DNA from 2 places in the Sorangium sp. So ce176 genome. Region 1 is predicted to be linked to the other one. Evidence: riboswitches for the same ligand, from Rfam matches in the RefSeq annotation. Region 1 holds a riboswitch; the other holds the start of a gene.
The links. Region 1 has a riboswitch for cobalamin ahead of WMF42_RS01565 (energy-coupling factor ABC transporter permease). Riboswitches for the same ligand answer to the same signal wherever they lie in the genome.

Region 1 (7,378 bases):
AGCATCCCGGCGATGCACGCGCGCTTGCGCTCGCCGAAGCTCAGCGCCTCGATCGCGCGATCGGCGAGGTGCGCGATCTGCACGGCGGAGAGCGCCGCCTCCGCGCGGCGCCGCGCCTCGGGCGCCGGCAGGCCGAGGTTGCGCGGGCCGAACAGGACGTCGTCGAGGAGGGTCGCGCCGAGGAGCTGGTCGTCCGGGTCCTGGAGCACGAGCGCGGCGCCCGCGGCGACGGCGTCCGACGGCGAGCTGACGCGGCGGCCCGCGATCTCGACGCCGCCGCCGGGCGCGGGGAGGAGCCCGACGAGCGCGCGGAGCAGCGCTGTCTTGCCGGCGCCGTTGCCGCCGAGCACCGCCACGGACTCGCCCTCGGCGACGTCGAGGCGCACGTCGCGCAGCACGGCCGCGCCGCCGCGGTAGCCGATCGCCGTCGCGCGCATCGCGATCGCCGGCGCGCGCAGCGCGATCGCGCTCACCCCGCGCCTCCCGCGGCCACGCAGAGCGTCAGCGCCAGGGCGGCGGCGGCGGCGAACGCGAGGTTCGCCGCGGGCGCGCTCGCGCGGCGGTCGGCGACCGGGAGCTTGCCCCGGTAGCCGCGGAGCTGCATCGCGACGGCGGCGTGCTCGGAGCGCTCCAGCGTCCGGAGCGCCACGACGCCGGCGACAGCGCCGGCCGAGCGCGCGGCGGCGGCCGGCCGCCTGAACCCGCCGCGGAGGGCGGCGGCGCTCCACGCGCTGTCGGCCGCGCGCTGCAGCACGCCGGCGAAGCGCCGCGCCAGCGCGAGCAGCTCGACGAGCGCCGCGGGCGCGCCGAGCCCGGCAAGGGCCGCCTCGATCTCGGCGGGGGCGGCCGCGCGGGAGAGCCACTTGAGCACCGCGGCCGCCGCGAGGACGCGCGCGCCGATCGCCGCGGCGCGGCGGGCGCCCTCGCGCGTGACCGCGTCGAGCGGGAACGCCGCGCCGGCGAGCAGCGGCTCGCCCGGGGTGAGCGCGAGCGCGAGCGCCGCCGCGAGGCCGCCGATCCACGCGGCGGGCGCGAAGGCGCGGAGGATCTCGCCCGCGGTCAGGCCCTGGAGCCGGAGGGCGGCGCACGCGAGGACGAGCAGCGCGGCCGGCGTCCAGGGCGAGCGCGCGCCCGCGGCGACGCAGCACGCCGCCACCGCGGCCCCGAGGCGGAGCCTGGCGTCCACGTCGCGGAGCCGGCCGCGGGGCGGCGCGGGCGGGTCACTCCGCACGGAGCCCGTCGCCGCCGGCCCTGGCGGCGGGCTGATCGGCGCGCTCCACGAAGAGCACGCGCGAGAAGTAGCCGAGGGCGAAGCCGGCGAGGAGCCCCGCCCAGAGGAACGCGAAGAGGAGGAGGTCGCCCTCCAGGCCGAAGACCGGCCCCGTGTCGTGGCGCCCTGCGTCCTCGGCGACGCGGCGGACCACGGCCTCGTCGACGCCGTCCCAGGACGCGTTGCCGCACCCGGCGAGCCAGAGCGCCGCGGCGAGCGGCAGCGCGGCGCGCCGGAGCGCCGCGGCGAGCGCGGCCGGCCGGCGCGGCACCGGGGGCCGGGTCACGACGCCCCCGCGGCGAGCGGGACGACCCGGAGCCGCTCCAGGATGTCGGGCCGCCGGGAGCGCAGGAAGACGAGGGCCCCGGCTGTCATCGCGCCCTCGAGGAGGCCGAGCGGGAGCTGGGTGGGGACGAAGGCGAGCGCGACGGCCGTGAACATCGATGTCACCGACCCCTCGCCCGCGAGCCCGAGGGCGAGCTCGAGCGCCGTTGTCGCGTACGTCGCCCAGTCCGACGTCACGCCGGCGAGGAACCCCGCGACCCACAGGTTCGCGCCGCAGCGCCGCGCGAGCCGGAAGGCGAGGTACCCGGTGAAGGCGCCCGCGATGCCCATCGACGCGACGTCGGCGCCGAGCGTCGTGAGCCCGCCGTGCGCGAGGAAGAGGGCCTGGATGAGGAGCGCCACCACGGTGACGAGGACGGCCATCCAGGGCCCGATGAGCACCGCGGCGAGCCCGGTGCCGCACGGGTGGGAGCACGTCCCGGCGGTCGGCACCGGCACGGGCATGCACGAGATGGCGAAGACGGCGGCGGCGACGAGGCCGACGAACGGCTTGTAGAAGGCGTCCTGCTGGGTGCGCTGCCGGAGCAGGTGGAGGGCGATCGCGACGAAGGGCAGGGCGATCGCGGTCCAGACCGCGCACCACCCGAGCGGCAGGACGCCCTCTGCGAGGTGCATCGCGACCGCGGGCCTCGCCGCGAGCGACGCGGCAAGGAACGCGGTGAAGAGAACGACAGGACGGCCGGGAAGACCGATGTTGGCGTGCCGGGTGAAGTCCGCACCCGAACGCCACGAAGACGTGCGCAAGCTGCACCTCGTGGGACTCGGGTAGGTCTCCCGGCTCATGGGTTCGGGGAGCTGTTCGAGCTCCCGGCGCTGCGTCCACCTTCCCAGGTCTCTTCAGGAGGCCCAGTGGTCTTCGGATGCAGCTCCCCATTCACGGTGGCGGGACCGCGCCGGATTCGCACCGGCTTCCCTGTTATGCCCCTGAGGGCACCCGAGGAAATGGATTGTCAGAGGGGTGCTCGGTAGTCCCGTTTCGCGCCCGGCGTCAAGGAGGTCGCGCCGCGCCCTCGCCGTCCAGCCCGCCCTGTGCCGTCCGGGCCCTCGTCCGAGGGGCCGGCGCTCTTCGTCTGTGCTCGTGCTCGCCTTCCCACCGCGTCGCGCCCCGCGTCCCCGCGAGCGGACGGTCCGGTGCCGCCGTTGTGCGCCGCGCGCGCGATGTTCCGCCCGCCGAGCAGCCAGGCGGCGTCAGGGAGCGAGCTCTCCTTAAATCGATCAACGCAGCGCCAGGGGTCGAGAAATTGACCGAGACGCACGACCCGAGGGCGATTGGTCACGTTCTACCCTTCGTGCTTCCGCGGTAAACACACTTTACTTACGCCTCGCCTGGACGCTGCTTGCTCGGCGCCCACCTGGGAGCGCGCTCCCAGCGACGTTTTTGCGGGTTCGGCCGTGGGCTCCGGTACGTTTCTCCTGGCAAGCCTCCTTGGTTCGTCCTGGCTCTTTACTTACATAAGCCCATGTCCAGCGCCTGCCGTGCTGCGTCGTGCTGAGCGCGGATTGACGAGGCGAGCGGGCTTTGGTGTTCTTTTTCTCGGAGCCCGAAGAGCTCGTCGCGTCGAATGCTGTCTCTCGTGGATGGGTATGCCCGGCTCGGACGTGCATTCCATGAATTCGGGCGTGTGCGCGTCCGCGCGTCCGCCTGGCTGCCTTCGTGGCGTGTTCGTGGCGTGATCGATTCGCGCATCGGCGCGCACGCCTTGCACTTTGTTATCGACAGCGGGCTCTCGGGTGCCACACTCCGAGCACCGCATGCGCACCGGCGCGGCCCCCCAGCCCGGAGCGCATGCGGTCTTTCTTGTACGCCGCGGCGGACGGTTGGTGTTCCGGCGCGGTTTCCCCGCCGCGCTCATGCTGGGTCCCCCCTCCCGCATGATGCGCGGTCTTTTTTTGTGGGCTGTTTTGGGCTGTTTGTTGATTACTTCCCGGTGAACGCGGCCTGCGATTTCGACAGGAACGCTTTCATACCGATCTTTTGATCCTCGCTGCCGAAGAGCGCGGCGAACGCCTGGGCTTCCAGCTCGTTGGCGGCGGCGAGGTCGAGGCTCTCGCCGCGCAGGAGGACGCGCTTGGCGGCGGCGACGGCGAGCGGCCCGCGCGAGGCGATCTTGAGGGCGGTCTCGCGGGCGCGCGCGAGGAGCTCGGCGGCCGGGAAGACGGCGTTGACGAGCCCGATGGCGAGCGCCTGTTCGGCGGTGATCATGTCTCCTGAATAGACGAGCTCGCGCGCCCGGCCGACGCCGACCCGGCGCAGCAGTCGCTGGGTCCCGCCGAACCCCGGGATGACGCCCAGGTTCACCTCGGGTTGCCCGAGCCTGGCGCCTTCCGCCGCGTAGATGAAGTCGCACGCGAGGGCGAGCTCGCACCCGCCGCCCAGCGCGAAGCCGTTCACGGCGGCGATCACCGGGAACGGCGCCGTCTCGATGAGGTCGGCGAGCCGGTGTCCCGCGTCGGCGAACCGCTTCGCGGCGATGCTGTTCATGGTCGCCATCTCGGCGATATCGGCGCCCGCGACGAACGCCTTGCCGGCGCCGGTGAGCACGACCGCGCGGACCTCGCCGCCCTCGGCGGGCGCGAGGAGCTCCTGGAAGGCGGTGGTGAGATCGCCGAGCACGGCGGGGTTCAGGGCGTTGAGCTTGTCGGGTCGCTGGATGGTCACGGTGGCGACGTGCCCCGCGCGCTCGACGGCGACGAACTGGAGGGTACCGCGAGCAGGGACCCCCGGCTGCTGTTCTTGAGCGGTCATGACCGGTGGTTAGCAGCGCGCCGCGCCGGGGGGAAGCGCGGCCGACCGCCGCGGGAGGCGCCATGTCGCGCCCGCCCGGGCCTGCTATGCTGACGGCCGCGGCCGGTCCGGCGAGCGACCGGTCCGGCGAGCCTGGTCCCGGCGCTCATCGCCCCGAGAACACGAGTCCTGACGCGTCGAAGGCCCTTGTTTCTGGGGCAGGATGGGTCTCGTCAACCATTCTGCGGACTGTGCCATCCTCTGCAGCGATCGCTCGAATCTCAGCCACAAATCTTCCCCGTTCGCGTCATCCGCTGATCTGGAATGGCCGACGCAGCCATTGCCAACCCCCACCCCCCACCGCTCCTGGAGAGAGCCAGCGGGGGAGGGGGCGCCGCGCGGGGGGCCGGCGGGGTAGGGCCCCACAAACCCGAGCGCCGGCCCGCTCCGTGCGACGCCCTCCCGGACCGACCCACCCCTTCCCACGGCAATAGCCCCCCCAGGAGGCGCGAGTTTGTGGGAGGGGCCCCCGCCGGCCCCCCGCGCGGCGCCCCCTCCCCCGCTGGCTCCGCTGCAGGCTCCTACACCGCTGGCTCCGCTGCAGGCACCTACACCGCCCTCCCCGTCTTCTGCCCCTTGTTGTCGTACACGTAGAACCCCCGCCCGCTCTTCTTCCCGTACCACCCCGCCGCCACCAGGTTCCGCAGCAGCGTGGGCGCCCGGTACTTCGAGTCCCCGAACTCCCGGTGCAGCACCTCCGCGATCGACAGCACCGTGTCGAGCCCGATCAGGTCCGCCAGCTCGAGCGGCCCCATCGGGTGGTTCAGCCCGAGCCGCGCCCCCGCGTCGATGTCCTCCGGCGTGGACAGCCCCTCCTGGAGCGCGAAGCACGCCTCGTTGAGGAACGGGATCAGCATCCGGTTCACGATGAACCCCGGCTGGTCCTTCGACGTGATCACCGTCTTGCCGAGCCCCACAGCGAGCGCCCGGACGGCCTCGTACGTCGCGTCCGACGTCTGCACCCCGCGGACGAGCTCGACCAGCTTCATCAGCGGCACCGGGTTCATGAAGTGCATGCCGATGACCAGCTCAGGCCGGCTGGTCACCGCCGCGAGCCGCGTGATCGAGATCGACGACGTGTTCGACGCCAGGATCGCCCCCTTCGGCATCGCCGCGTCCGCGAGCTTGAAAATGCCGCTCTTGACGTCGAAGCTCTCGGTCACCGCCTCGACCGCCAGGTCGACCTCCGACAGCCCGGCGATGCCGTCGGCCACCGCGACGCGGCCGAGGAGCGCCTCCCGCGCCTCCGCGGCCATCTTGCCCTTCTCCACCTGCTTCGCGAGGATCGCGGCGATCTGGGCCTTGCCCGACTCGGCCAGGGACCTAGAGACGTCGCACAGGACCACCTCGAGGCCCGCGGCCGCGGCGACCTGGGCGATGCCTCGCCCCATCTGGCCCGCGCCGATCACCCCGAAGCGCTTGATCGTCGTAGCTTCCATGGCCGCGGTTGATAGCCGAAGCCGCGAGCGCGGTGAACCGCCGATCCCGCCGATCCCGCGCCCCGCGGCCGGCGGCCGTCCCCGGCGCAGAAGCGCGCGAAAGCTTCGCCCGCGCTTCCCGACCCGCGGGGGCGAGGATCCTTGAAACCGTGTCGTCCGCCCGGCTATCTTCGGCCGGCCCGTGAACGGACCGGACCGAATTCGCGAGGTCCGCGGAGAGACGATGAGCGTTGAGACGATTCGGATGGCCCTTGGGCGCCTGCAGGATGAGCCCGAGAACGAGGCGGCCTGGAACGAGCTCGCGGAGGCCGTGACTGCTCCGAGCAACGGCGCGGTCGCCGGGGACGTCGAGCGCCTGCTCGGCGCGGCGCGCTCGCGGCACGAGCAGCGGCACGAGTGGCAGGCCGTCGCCCGGCTCCTCGAGCTGGAGATCGCCCTCGCCGCCGGGAGCGCCGTCGAGGGCGCCATGCAGGCGGAGCTCGCCCGCGTCTACCACGAGGAGCTCATCGACGTGGACCGCGCCGCGGCCGCCTACAAGCGGCTGCTCGACCTGCGCCCCGACGACGACGCCGCCGCCGAGGCGCTCGAGACCGACGCCTCGAAGCGCGAGCGGTGGCGCGACCTCGTCGACCGGTACGTGGCCGAGGCCGAGGGCGCGACCGACGCCGCCTTCAAGAGCGCGCTCTACACGAGCGCCGCCGACATCGGCTACCGCTACGGGCGCGCCGAGCTCGGCGAGAGGGTCGCCGAGCTCCTCCAGCTCGCCCTCGAGCTCGACCCCAGGAACCGCCGCGCCGCGAGCCTCGCGGAGATCGCCTTCTCCACCGCGGGCGACTACGAGGCGGTCGTCCGCGTCCAGACGCTCGTCAAGGCCGAGGCCCAGCTCAAGGAGGACCGCATCGTCGCGGGCCTCCGCGCGGCGCGCACCATCCGGACCCACCTGAGCGACCCGGCGCGCTCGGTCGCGGCCTACGAGGAGGTGCTCGACCTCTCGCCCGGCCAGCCCGAGGCGCTCTCGTTCCTCGCCGAGGCGTACTCCGCCGCGGGCGACTGGGATCGCCTCGTCGCCCTCTACGAGGACCAGCTCCGCAGCGGCGGCGTCAAGCCGGGCGAGGAGCTCGGCATGCTCGTGCAGATCGCCATGGTCCACTGGCGCATGCGCGGCCAGCCCCAGGCGGCAGAGCCCTACTTCGACCGCGTGCGCCGCGCCGACCCCGCGCACGCCGGCATGCTCAACTTCTACCGCGAGGTCCTCGAGCAGCGCGGCGACAAGCCGCGGCTCACGACGATCCTCACCGACGCGCAGCGCGCCCTGCCCGACGGCGCCGACAAGCGCGCCATCGCCACCGAGCTCGCGCGCCTCGCCGAGTCGCAGGAGAACGCCGCCAAGGCGATCGAGCAGTACAAGTCGGTGCTCCGGACCGACCCGGAGAACCGCCAGGCGCGCGACGCCCTGAAGCGCCTCTACCTCCAGACCGAGGGGTACAACGCCCTCGTCGAGCTCCACCGGCAGGACCTCGAGCGCACGCCCGCCGACGA
Region 2 (7,378 bases), 900 kb from region 1:
CGTCCGCGGAGGGCCGCGCGGCCGGGGGCGCGTCGGCTTGCGGGCGGGCGCTGCCCGGGCGAGGATCGAGGGGCAGGCGACAGATGAAGCGCGCCCCGGCCAGCTCGCCGCGGCGCGGATCTCCGCCGCGGCCGTCGTCCGCCGGCGAGGGCGCGGGCGCGAGGGTGAGGGTGCCGCCGTGCCGACGGACGATGTCCGTCGAGATCGAGAGCCCGAGGCCCGTCCCCTGCCCTCGCGGCTTCGTGGTGAAGAACGGATCGAAGATGCGCTGGGCGAGGTCGGGCGGCACGCCGGGGCCGCTGTCGATGATCGCGACCGCCGCCATGTCGTCGTCGACCCAGGTCTCGACGCAGATCGCCGGCCCGCCGGGCGCGCGCGGCGCGGCTCCGCCCGCGCCGGCTCCCCCGCCGGTCGAGGCGGCGCTCGCCGGGGAGTCGGGGGTGGACGACGCGGCGTCCGGTCGGGCGGCGCCGGGCGGCGAGGGCGAGGCGGCGCTCGCGTCCTCCAGCGCCTGGATGGCGTTCACGAGGAGGTTCATGAACACCTGGTTGATCTCGCCGCTCCGGCAGGTGACGGGCGGCAGCTCGCCGTAGCGCCGGATCACCTCGATGCGCGCGTGGCGGAGCCGCGGGCCGAGCAGCAGCAGCGTCTCCTCGAGCCCGGCGTGCAGGTCGACGGGCAGCGCTTCGCCCGAGACGCGCGAGAAGCTCTTCAGGTTGGTGACGATGCGGACGCTGCGCTCGACCGCGCGGTGGACGAGGGTCGAGATGCCGACGAGATCGTCGAGCGCCGCCTCGGCCTGGAGCCGCTCGCGGAGCGCCTCGAGCGCGCGGCGGCGGTCCTCCGGGAGCTCGGGCTCGGCCGCCCGGTAGGCGTCGAGCACGGCGCGCAGCTCGGCGGCGCGCTCCTCGATCGGCTGGGCGGCGCCGGCGATCGCGTTCAGGGGGTTGTAGATCTCGTGCGCGACGCCGGCGACGAGCTCGCCGATCGAGGCGAGCCGCTCGCCCTGGATGAGCGCGGCCTGCGCCCGGCGGAGCTCGGTGAGCGCGCGCGTGAGCTCGGCTGTGCGCGCGGCGACGTTCTCCTCGAGGCCGGCGCGCTCGCGCTCCAGCTCGGCGATGGTGCGGGACAGCGCCTGGCGCATGCGCTCGACGCTCTCGCCGAGGCCGACGACCTCCCGCGGCCCGGACAGCTCCGGCACGACGGCGTCGAGCTCGCCGCGGGCGACCTCGTCGGCGGCGCGGGCGAGCTGCGCCATGGGCCGGGAGAGCTCGCGCGCCGCCCGCGCGACGACGCCGAGGGCGGCGAGCACGAGGAGGGAGAACGAGGCGAAGAGCGCGGTGACGGCGTTGAAGTCCTCGTTGAAGGACGAGCCGGTCGCGAGCGCGCGGTAGAGGCCGATCGACGAGAAGAGCGAGAGCAGCCCCGTGAACAGGAGCGGCAGCCCGAAGTCGCGGAGCATGCGCCGCCGGAGGGGCATGGGCGCCGCGCCGCGCCGCGCGTCGGCGGCGCCCGTCCACGCGCGCAAGAGGTCGACGGCCCGCGCGACCGAGTCCTTGTGCCACGCGCGCTGGTAGAACGAGACGCCGAACCCGAAGAGCGCGCCGAAGCCGAGCTGCATGAGCCCGTCGGCGAGGGTGAAGGCGGCGCCGGGGCGCACGTACGCGACGCCGATCGCCGTGCACGCGAGCCACAGCGCGAAGTTGAGGTACGCGAGCACGTCGGGGAGCCGCTCGGCGCGGGCGAGGCCGCGGGAGAGCAGCGCGCGGTCGCCGGAAGGGCCTGCCTCGAGGGCGGCGACGATCGCGCGCGTGGCGGGGCGCACGGCGAAGGTGAAGCCGAGGGTGCCGGAGAGCGCGAGGAGCGGGACGACCTCGAACCACGCCTGGAACACGACCTGGCTCTGGGTGCGGAGGAACGCGACGGCGAAGAGCAGCATCACGTGCCCGCCGACGATGCCGGCGGCCGTGGCCGACTCCGCGAGCCGCGGCCGGAGCGCCGCGGCGAGGGCGCGCGCGGAGGCGGCCTCGGAGGCGCCGCCGTCGACAGCGTCGGCGCGGAGCAGGGCGCGGTAGATGGCGCGGCGCATGCCGCCGGCCATGACGCCGAAGGCGACCGCCGTGACGAGGAGGCCGAGCCACGCGGGCGGGGTCGCGTGGCCGATCCCGAGCGGGCTGGGCCACGAGGAGGGGGGCGCGGCGGGGGCGCCCCGGCCGGCGAGCGGCAGGACGGCGAGCGGCCAGGAGAGGGTCCGGATCGCCGCCGCGATGGCGAAGCCGCGGTCGCCGCGCCGGACGAGCGCGCCCGAGAGCGCGGTCGACAGGGCCATCGAGGCGAGCAAGAGGATGGCCGGCCACGGCGTGGTGAGGGCCGCGGGGACGACCGCCGAGAGGAACAGGAGCGCGGAGAACAGCTCCCAGCCGTTCGCGACGAGCTCCGCGCGGGCGCGCGGCGTGCGGAGCAGGGAGAGCGGGGGCGGAGGCACGGGCGGGCGGCATGGAAGCCCAGGGCCCGCGCCTTCGCAACGGGCGCGGCGCCGCGCCGCGTCGCTCACCGCCAGTACAGCGTCGCCCGCCCCATCGCGGTGAACGGCCACCCCGGCGAGTAGTGGATCCCGGTGACCGCGGCCGGCTCGTGCGGCAGGCGCGACGCGCTCGCGAACTGGACCTCGCGCCACGTCGCGTCGAGGAGGTTCTGGACGTCCACGGCCACCTCGACGTCCTTCCACCGGAGCCCGGCGTTGGCGTCGATCGACGTGAACCCCTCGGCGGTCAGCGACTCGTCCTCGGTCGCGGGCCGCGCGCCGATCGACTTGACCCGGAGCGCGGCGAACGGCGTGAGCGCGCCGAACGTCGGGCGGACGCCGACCCCGGCGGTCAGCGTCCGCGTCGGCGCGAGGGCCACCGCGCTCCCGTTGCCCGCGTTCGCGCGGAACCGCGCGCGCGTGAAGGTCGCGTCGGCGTCGGCGAAGAGCCAGCTCCCGAGCCTGTAGCGCGCGCCGATCTCGAGGCCGTAGCGCCGCGTCTGCGCCGACGGCTCGGTGACGCCGGCGTCCCCGCTCCAGACCAGCTCGGAGTCGAGATCGAGGAGGAACCCCGCCGCGCTCAGCGTCAGGCCGCGCAGCGGCGTCGCCCTCGCGCCGAGCTCGTAGCCCGTCGCGGGGGTGATGAGCGTCGCCCCGCCCTCGCCCAGCACCACGCCCTGGGCGTCGTTCGAGTGGAAGCCCCGCCCGTAATGCGCGAACAGATCGAGGCCATCGACCGGCGAGACGATCGCCGTGAGCTTCGGGAAGAGCTGCATCTGTCCCCGGAAGCCGCTCGACCGGCTCCCGGTGGTGCCGAGATCCTCGCGCCTGTCGTCCACGCTGACGTCGATCCACTGCCCGCGCAGCCCCGCCACGAGGCGGAGCCAGCGCCGGATCCGGGCGTCCTCCTCGACGTAGACGCCGATCTGGCCCTCGTCGACGTGGGCCCTGCCCCGCTCCTCGAGCCGCTCGCGCGCCTCGTCGTGGTGGAGCGACTTGTCGATCGCGTCGGCGCGGATCTGCGCGCCGAGCGACGTCGTGAGCTTCGCCCCGCGGTACTCGAAGCTCCGGCGCAGCCGGAGATCGGCGCCGCCGACGACGCGGTCGTCGTTCTGCTCGATCTGATCGCCGTGGACGGGGTCCTCGCTGAAGAACGTGAAGTTCGAGTACAGCGTGAAGCGGTAGCGGACGAGGTACGCCATCGCGCTCAGGTCGGCGTCCCGCCACGCCGTCGTGTACGCGAGGGAGGCCATGTGCCGCTCGGTCGCCCCGCCCTCGGTCGGGTCGACCGAGCCGAAGTGATCGATGCACGGCGGGTCGGAAGCGGGCGGCGGCGGGCCCGGGTGGCCCTGCTCGCCCTCGCCGCACACGGCGCGTGCGGGGATCTGACCGGAGCCGTACCAGGTCGACCCGTAGGACATCCAGGTCATCTGGATCTTCCCGGTCGGGCTGAGATCGTGCGTCGCCCTCAGGTACACGTTGAAGCGCTTGAGCCGCTCCGGGTTCAGGAAGGGCCCGTCGTTCCGGTAGACCTCCGCCGCGGCCACCGCGCGCCAGGCGTCGCCGAGCTCCGGCGAGGCGATCACGAGGCCGCGCCGGATCCCGTACTGGCCCACGCTGAGCTGCGCGTGGCTCTCGTCGAGCTTCTCGGCGAAGCGGAGGTTGACGGCGCCCGCGGTGCCGAAATCGCCGATGCTCGCGGAATAAGGCCCCTTGGCGCCGTCGAGCCCTGTCACGAGCTCCGGGATCACGAAGTAGAGGTCGGTGAACCCGTGCCCGTGGCCGTGGCTGACCATGTTGACGGGGACGCCGTCGACGAAGAAGGCGACGTCGGTCCCGTGGTCCGCGTCGAACCCGCGGAGGAAGTACTGGTTCGCCTTGCCGCCGCCGGCGTGCTGCACGGCGAAGAGCCCCGGGACCGCCTCGACGATGTCGCCCGGCCTCAGCCTCGGCCTGAGCTCGAGCTCGCGGTGCCCGACGGAGACGCGCGAGGCGGCCTCGCTCCCCGGCCTCTCCGCGTGGACGGTGACCTCGATCGGCCCCCCGCCGTCCGCGGGCGCCCCCGCGCTGCCGTCGGAGGGCGCGCCCGCGGCCGCCTCGGGGACCGGAGGCGCCTCGGGGACCTCGCCCTCGGCGCGCGCGAGCCGCGCGGCGGCGAGCGAGATGGATAGCGCGGCGAGCAGGTGTCGTGAAAAGCAGCGTCCGTTCCGCTTCGTGATCGTCGCGCGCAGCATGCGCGTCCTCCTTCGGTGGCGTCGCGCAGGGCGGCTCTGGGCCGCTCGCGCCGGGCACCGCGAGGAAAAGAGGGCATGCCCGTCGCGCGCCGCGCCGGGCCGACCTCTCGCCCCCGCGGACGATCGGGAGATCGCGCGGGGGGCGGGTCGGACTCCGGGACGCGCGCGGACGGCCGCGGCGGCTCGGACCTCTCCGCCTCCCTCGAGGCTCCCAGGTCAAACCGGCGCCAGATGTCTCTCTGTCGCCGGGCGATGGCAGGTCTTCGGGCTTGCGAGCGTCTCGGCCTGGCCGACTTCCTACTGTCCACCGCTTCCCAGCCCTCTCGGGCCAGTGCTCGTCGTGGAGGTCGTTCTCGCTTACCGCTGCGGGGCAGCCCCGGATTCTCACCGGGTTCCCTATTCAGCCTGGGCAAGGGCCCAGGCACCAACGCGGCGCGCACCCTATTGCGGCGCGGTTTCGGCTGTCAATGCTCCCGCTCACCCCGCTCGCTCACCGCGCGCGCGGCCAGGCCGCGCGCGCCGGCCGACCGTTCGGACTCTGGCGAGGATGGGCTCGCTCCTCCGTGGGTCGCGTGCTACACGGCCGCCGCTGTATATGCCGCGTAATGATCTCCGCAACATCGCCATCGTCGCCCACGTCGACCACGGGAAGACGACGCTCGTCGATCACATGCTCCGCCAGTCGGGCGCCTTCCGAGAGAACGAGGTCGTGGCCGAGCGGGTCATGGACTCGAACGACCTCGAGCGGGAGCGCGGCATCACCATCCTCGCGAAGAACACCAGCATCCGGTTCCGCGGGGTCAAGATCAACATCGTCGACACGCCCGGCCACTCCGACTTCGGCGGCGAGGTCGAGCGCACGCTGATGATGGCCGACGGGGCGCTGCTCCTCGTCGACGCCGCCGAGGGCCCGCTGCCGCAGACGCGGTTCGTGCTCTCGAAGTGCCTCCAGCGCGGCTTCCCGCTCATCGTCGTCATCAACAAGATCGACCGCGGCGACGCGCGCGCCCACGAGGTGCTCTCCGAGGTGTTCGACCTCTTCTGCGACCTGGAGGCGAGCGACCCGCAGATGGACTTCGCGACGCTCTACGCCATCGGGAAGCTCGGCCAGGCGAAGCGCGAGCTCGAGCACGAGGCGACGGACCTACAGCCGCTCTTCGAGACCATCCTCGAGCGCGTCCCCGGCCCGTCGGGCGACCCCGACGGGCCTCTGCAGGTCATCGTCTGCAACACGACGCACGACGACTACGTGGGCCGGCTCGCGGTCGGCCGCGTGGTCCGCGGCACGGCCCGGTCCGGCGCCGACGTCGCGCTGCTCGGCGAGGGCGGGCAGTCGCGCGGCTACGTGAAGATGCTCTACGCCTACGAGGGGCTGAAGCGCGTCCCTGTCGAGAGCGCCGTCGCGGGCGAGGTGGTCGCGATCGCGGGGATCGATGCGGTCACGATCGGCGACACGATCGCGGATCTGGGCCAGCCCGAGGCGCTGCCGCGGATCGTGGTCGAGGAGCCGACGATCAAGATGAAGATCGGCGTGAACACGTCGACGTTCGCCGGCAAGAGCAAGCAGTCGAAGTACCTGACGAGCCGCCACCTGAAGGAGCGGCTCGAGCGCGAGGCGATGAAGAACCTCGCGATCCGGGTGGAGCCGACCGAGGTGCCGGACACGTTCGTGGTGCTCGGCCGCGGCGAGCTCCAGCTCGCGATCCTGGTCGAGACGATGCGGCGCGAGGGGTACGAGATGCAGCTCTCGAACCCCGAGGTGGTGACGCGCGAGATCAACGGCGAGGTGATGGAGCCGATCGAGCTCGTCGTCGTCGACGCGCCGGACACCTACGTCGGCATCGTGACCGAGCGCCTCAGCACCCGGCGCGGCCGGATGGTGAAGATGACGAACCCCGGCTTCGGGCGCGCGCGCCTCGAGTTCCGGGTGCCGTCGCGCGGGCTCATCGGCTTCCGCGGCGAGTTCCTGACCGCGACGCGCGGCACCGGCCTGCTCAACACGATGTTCGACGGCTGGGCGCCCTGGGGCGGCCCGATGATGCGCCGCCCGACCGGGGCCATCGTCGCCGATCGCGCCGGCGTGGCGACCCCGTACGCGCTGCACCACCTGCAGCCGCGCGGGATGTTCTTCATCGTCCCCGGCGTCGAGGTCTACGAGGGGATGATCATCGGCGAGCACAACCGGCCGAACGACACCGACGTCAACGTGATCAAGGAGAAGAAGCTGTCCAACGTGCGCAACCACGGCAAGGACGAGAACGTCCTCCTGGCGAGCCCGCGGCTGCTCACGATCGAGACGGCGATGGAGTGGATCGACGGCGACGAGCTGGTCGAGGTCACGCCCGACGCGGTGCGCGTCCGCAAGAAGGTGCTCGCGTGCAACCGCCGGGAGCGCCGCGAGGACGCGATCGAGCAGTCGCAGGCCGTGGAGTGATCGGCGGCGCGCGCGGCGTGGTCGGCGCGGCGCGCGCCCCTGCGCTACCCGAGCCGGTGTAGACTCGCGGCATGAGAACGACGCTGCTCGCGGCGGGCCTGTCTTCGCTCGTCGCGCTCGCGGGAGCGTGCGGCGGGAACGTCGTCGTCGACGCGTCCTCCGGGGGCGACGAGGGGTCCGGGGGCG

Region 2: it holds a riboswitch for cobalamin, as region 1 does, so the genes downstream of both, WMF42_RS04835 (TonB-dependent receptor) here and WMF42_RS01565 (energy-coupling factor ABC transporter permease) in region 1, are expected to answer to the same signal.

What each region holds. Positions count from the first base shown of each region.
Region 1 is NZ_CP150371.1:403,469-410,846, forward strand. Features, by position in the region: gene WMF42_RS01550 (energy-coupling factor ABC transporter ATP-binding protein) at 1-473, opposite strand, end outside; gene WMF42_RS01555 (CbiQ family ECF transporter T component) at 470-1,186, opposite strand; gene WMF42_RS01560 (hypothetical protein) at 1,221-1,556, opposite strand; gene WMF42_RS01565 (energy-coupling factor ABC transporter permease) at 1,553-2,230, opposite strand; cobalamin riboswitch at 2,363-2,568, opposite strand; gene WMF42_RS01570 (enoyl-CoA hydratase/isomerase family protein) at 3,534-4,361, opposite strand; gene WMF42_RS01575 (3-hydroxyacyl-CoA dehydrogenase family protein) at 4,949-5,839, opposite strand; gene WMF42_RS01580 (tetratricopeptide repeat protein) at 6,084-7,378, shown strand, end outside.
Region 2 is NZ_CP150371.1:1,301,170-1,308,547, reverse strand. Features, by position in the region: gene WMF42_RS04840 (ATP-binding protein) at 1-2,485, opposite strand, end outside; gene WMF42_RS04835 (TonB-dependent receptor) at 2,551-4,758, opposite strand; cobalamin riboswitch at 4,996-5,202, opposite strand; gene typA (translational GTPase TypA) at 5,306-7,192, shown strand; gene WMF42_RS04825 (hypothetical protein) at 7,264-7,378, shown strand, end outside.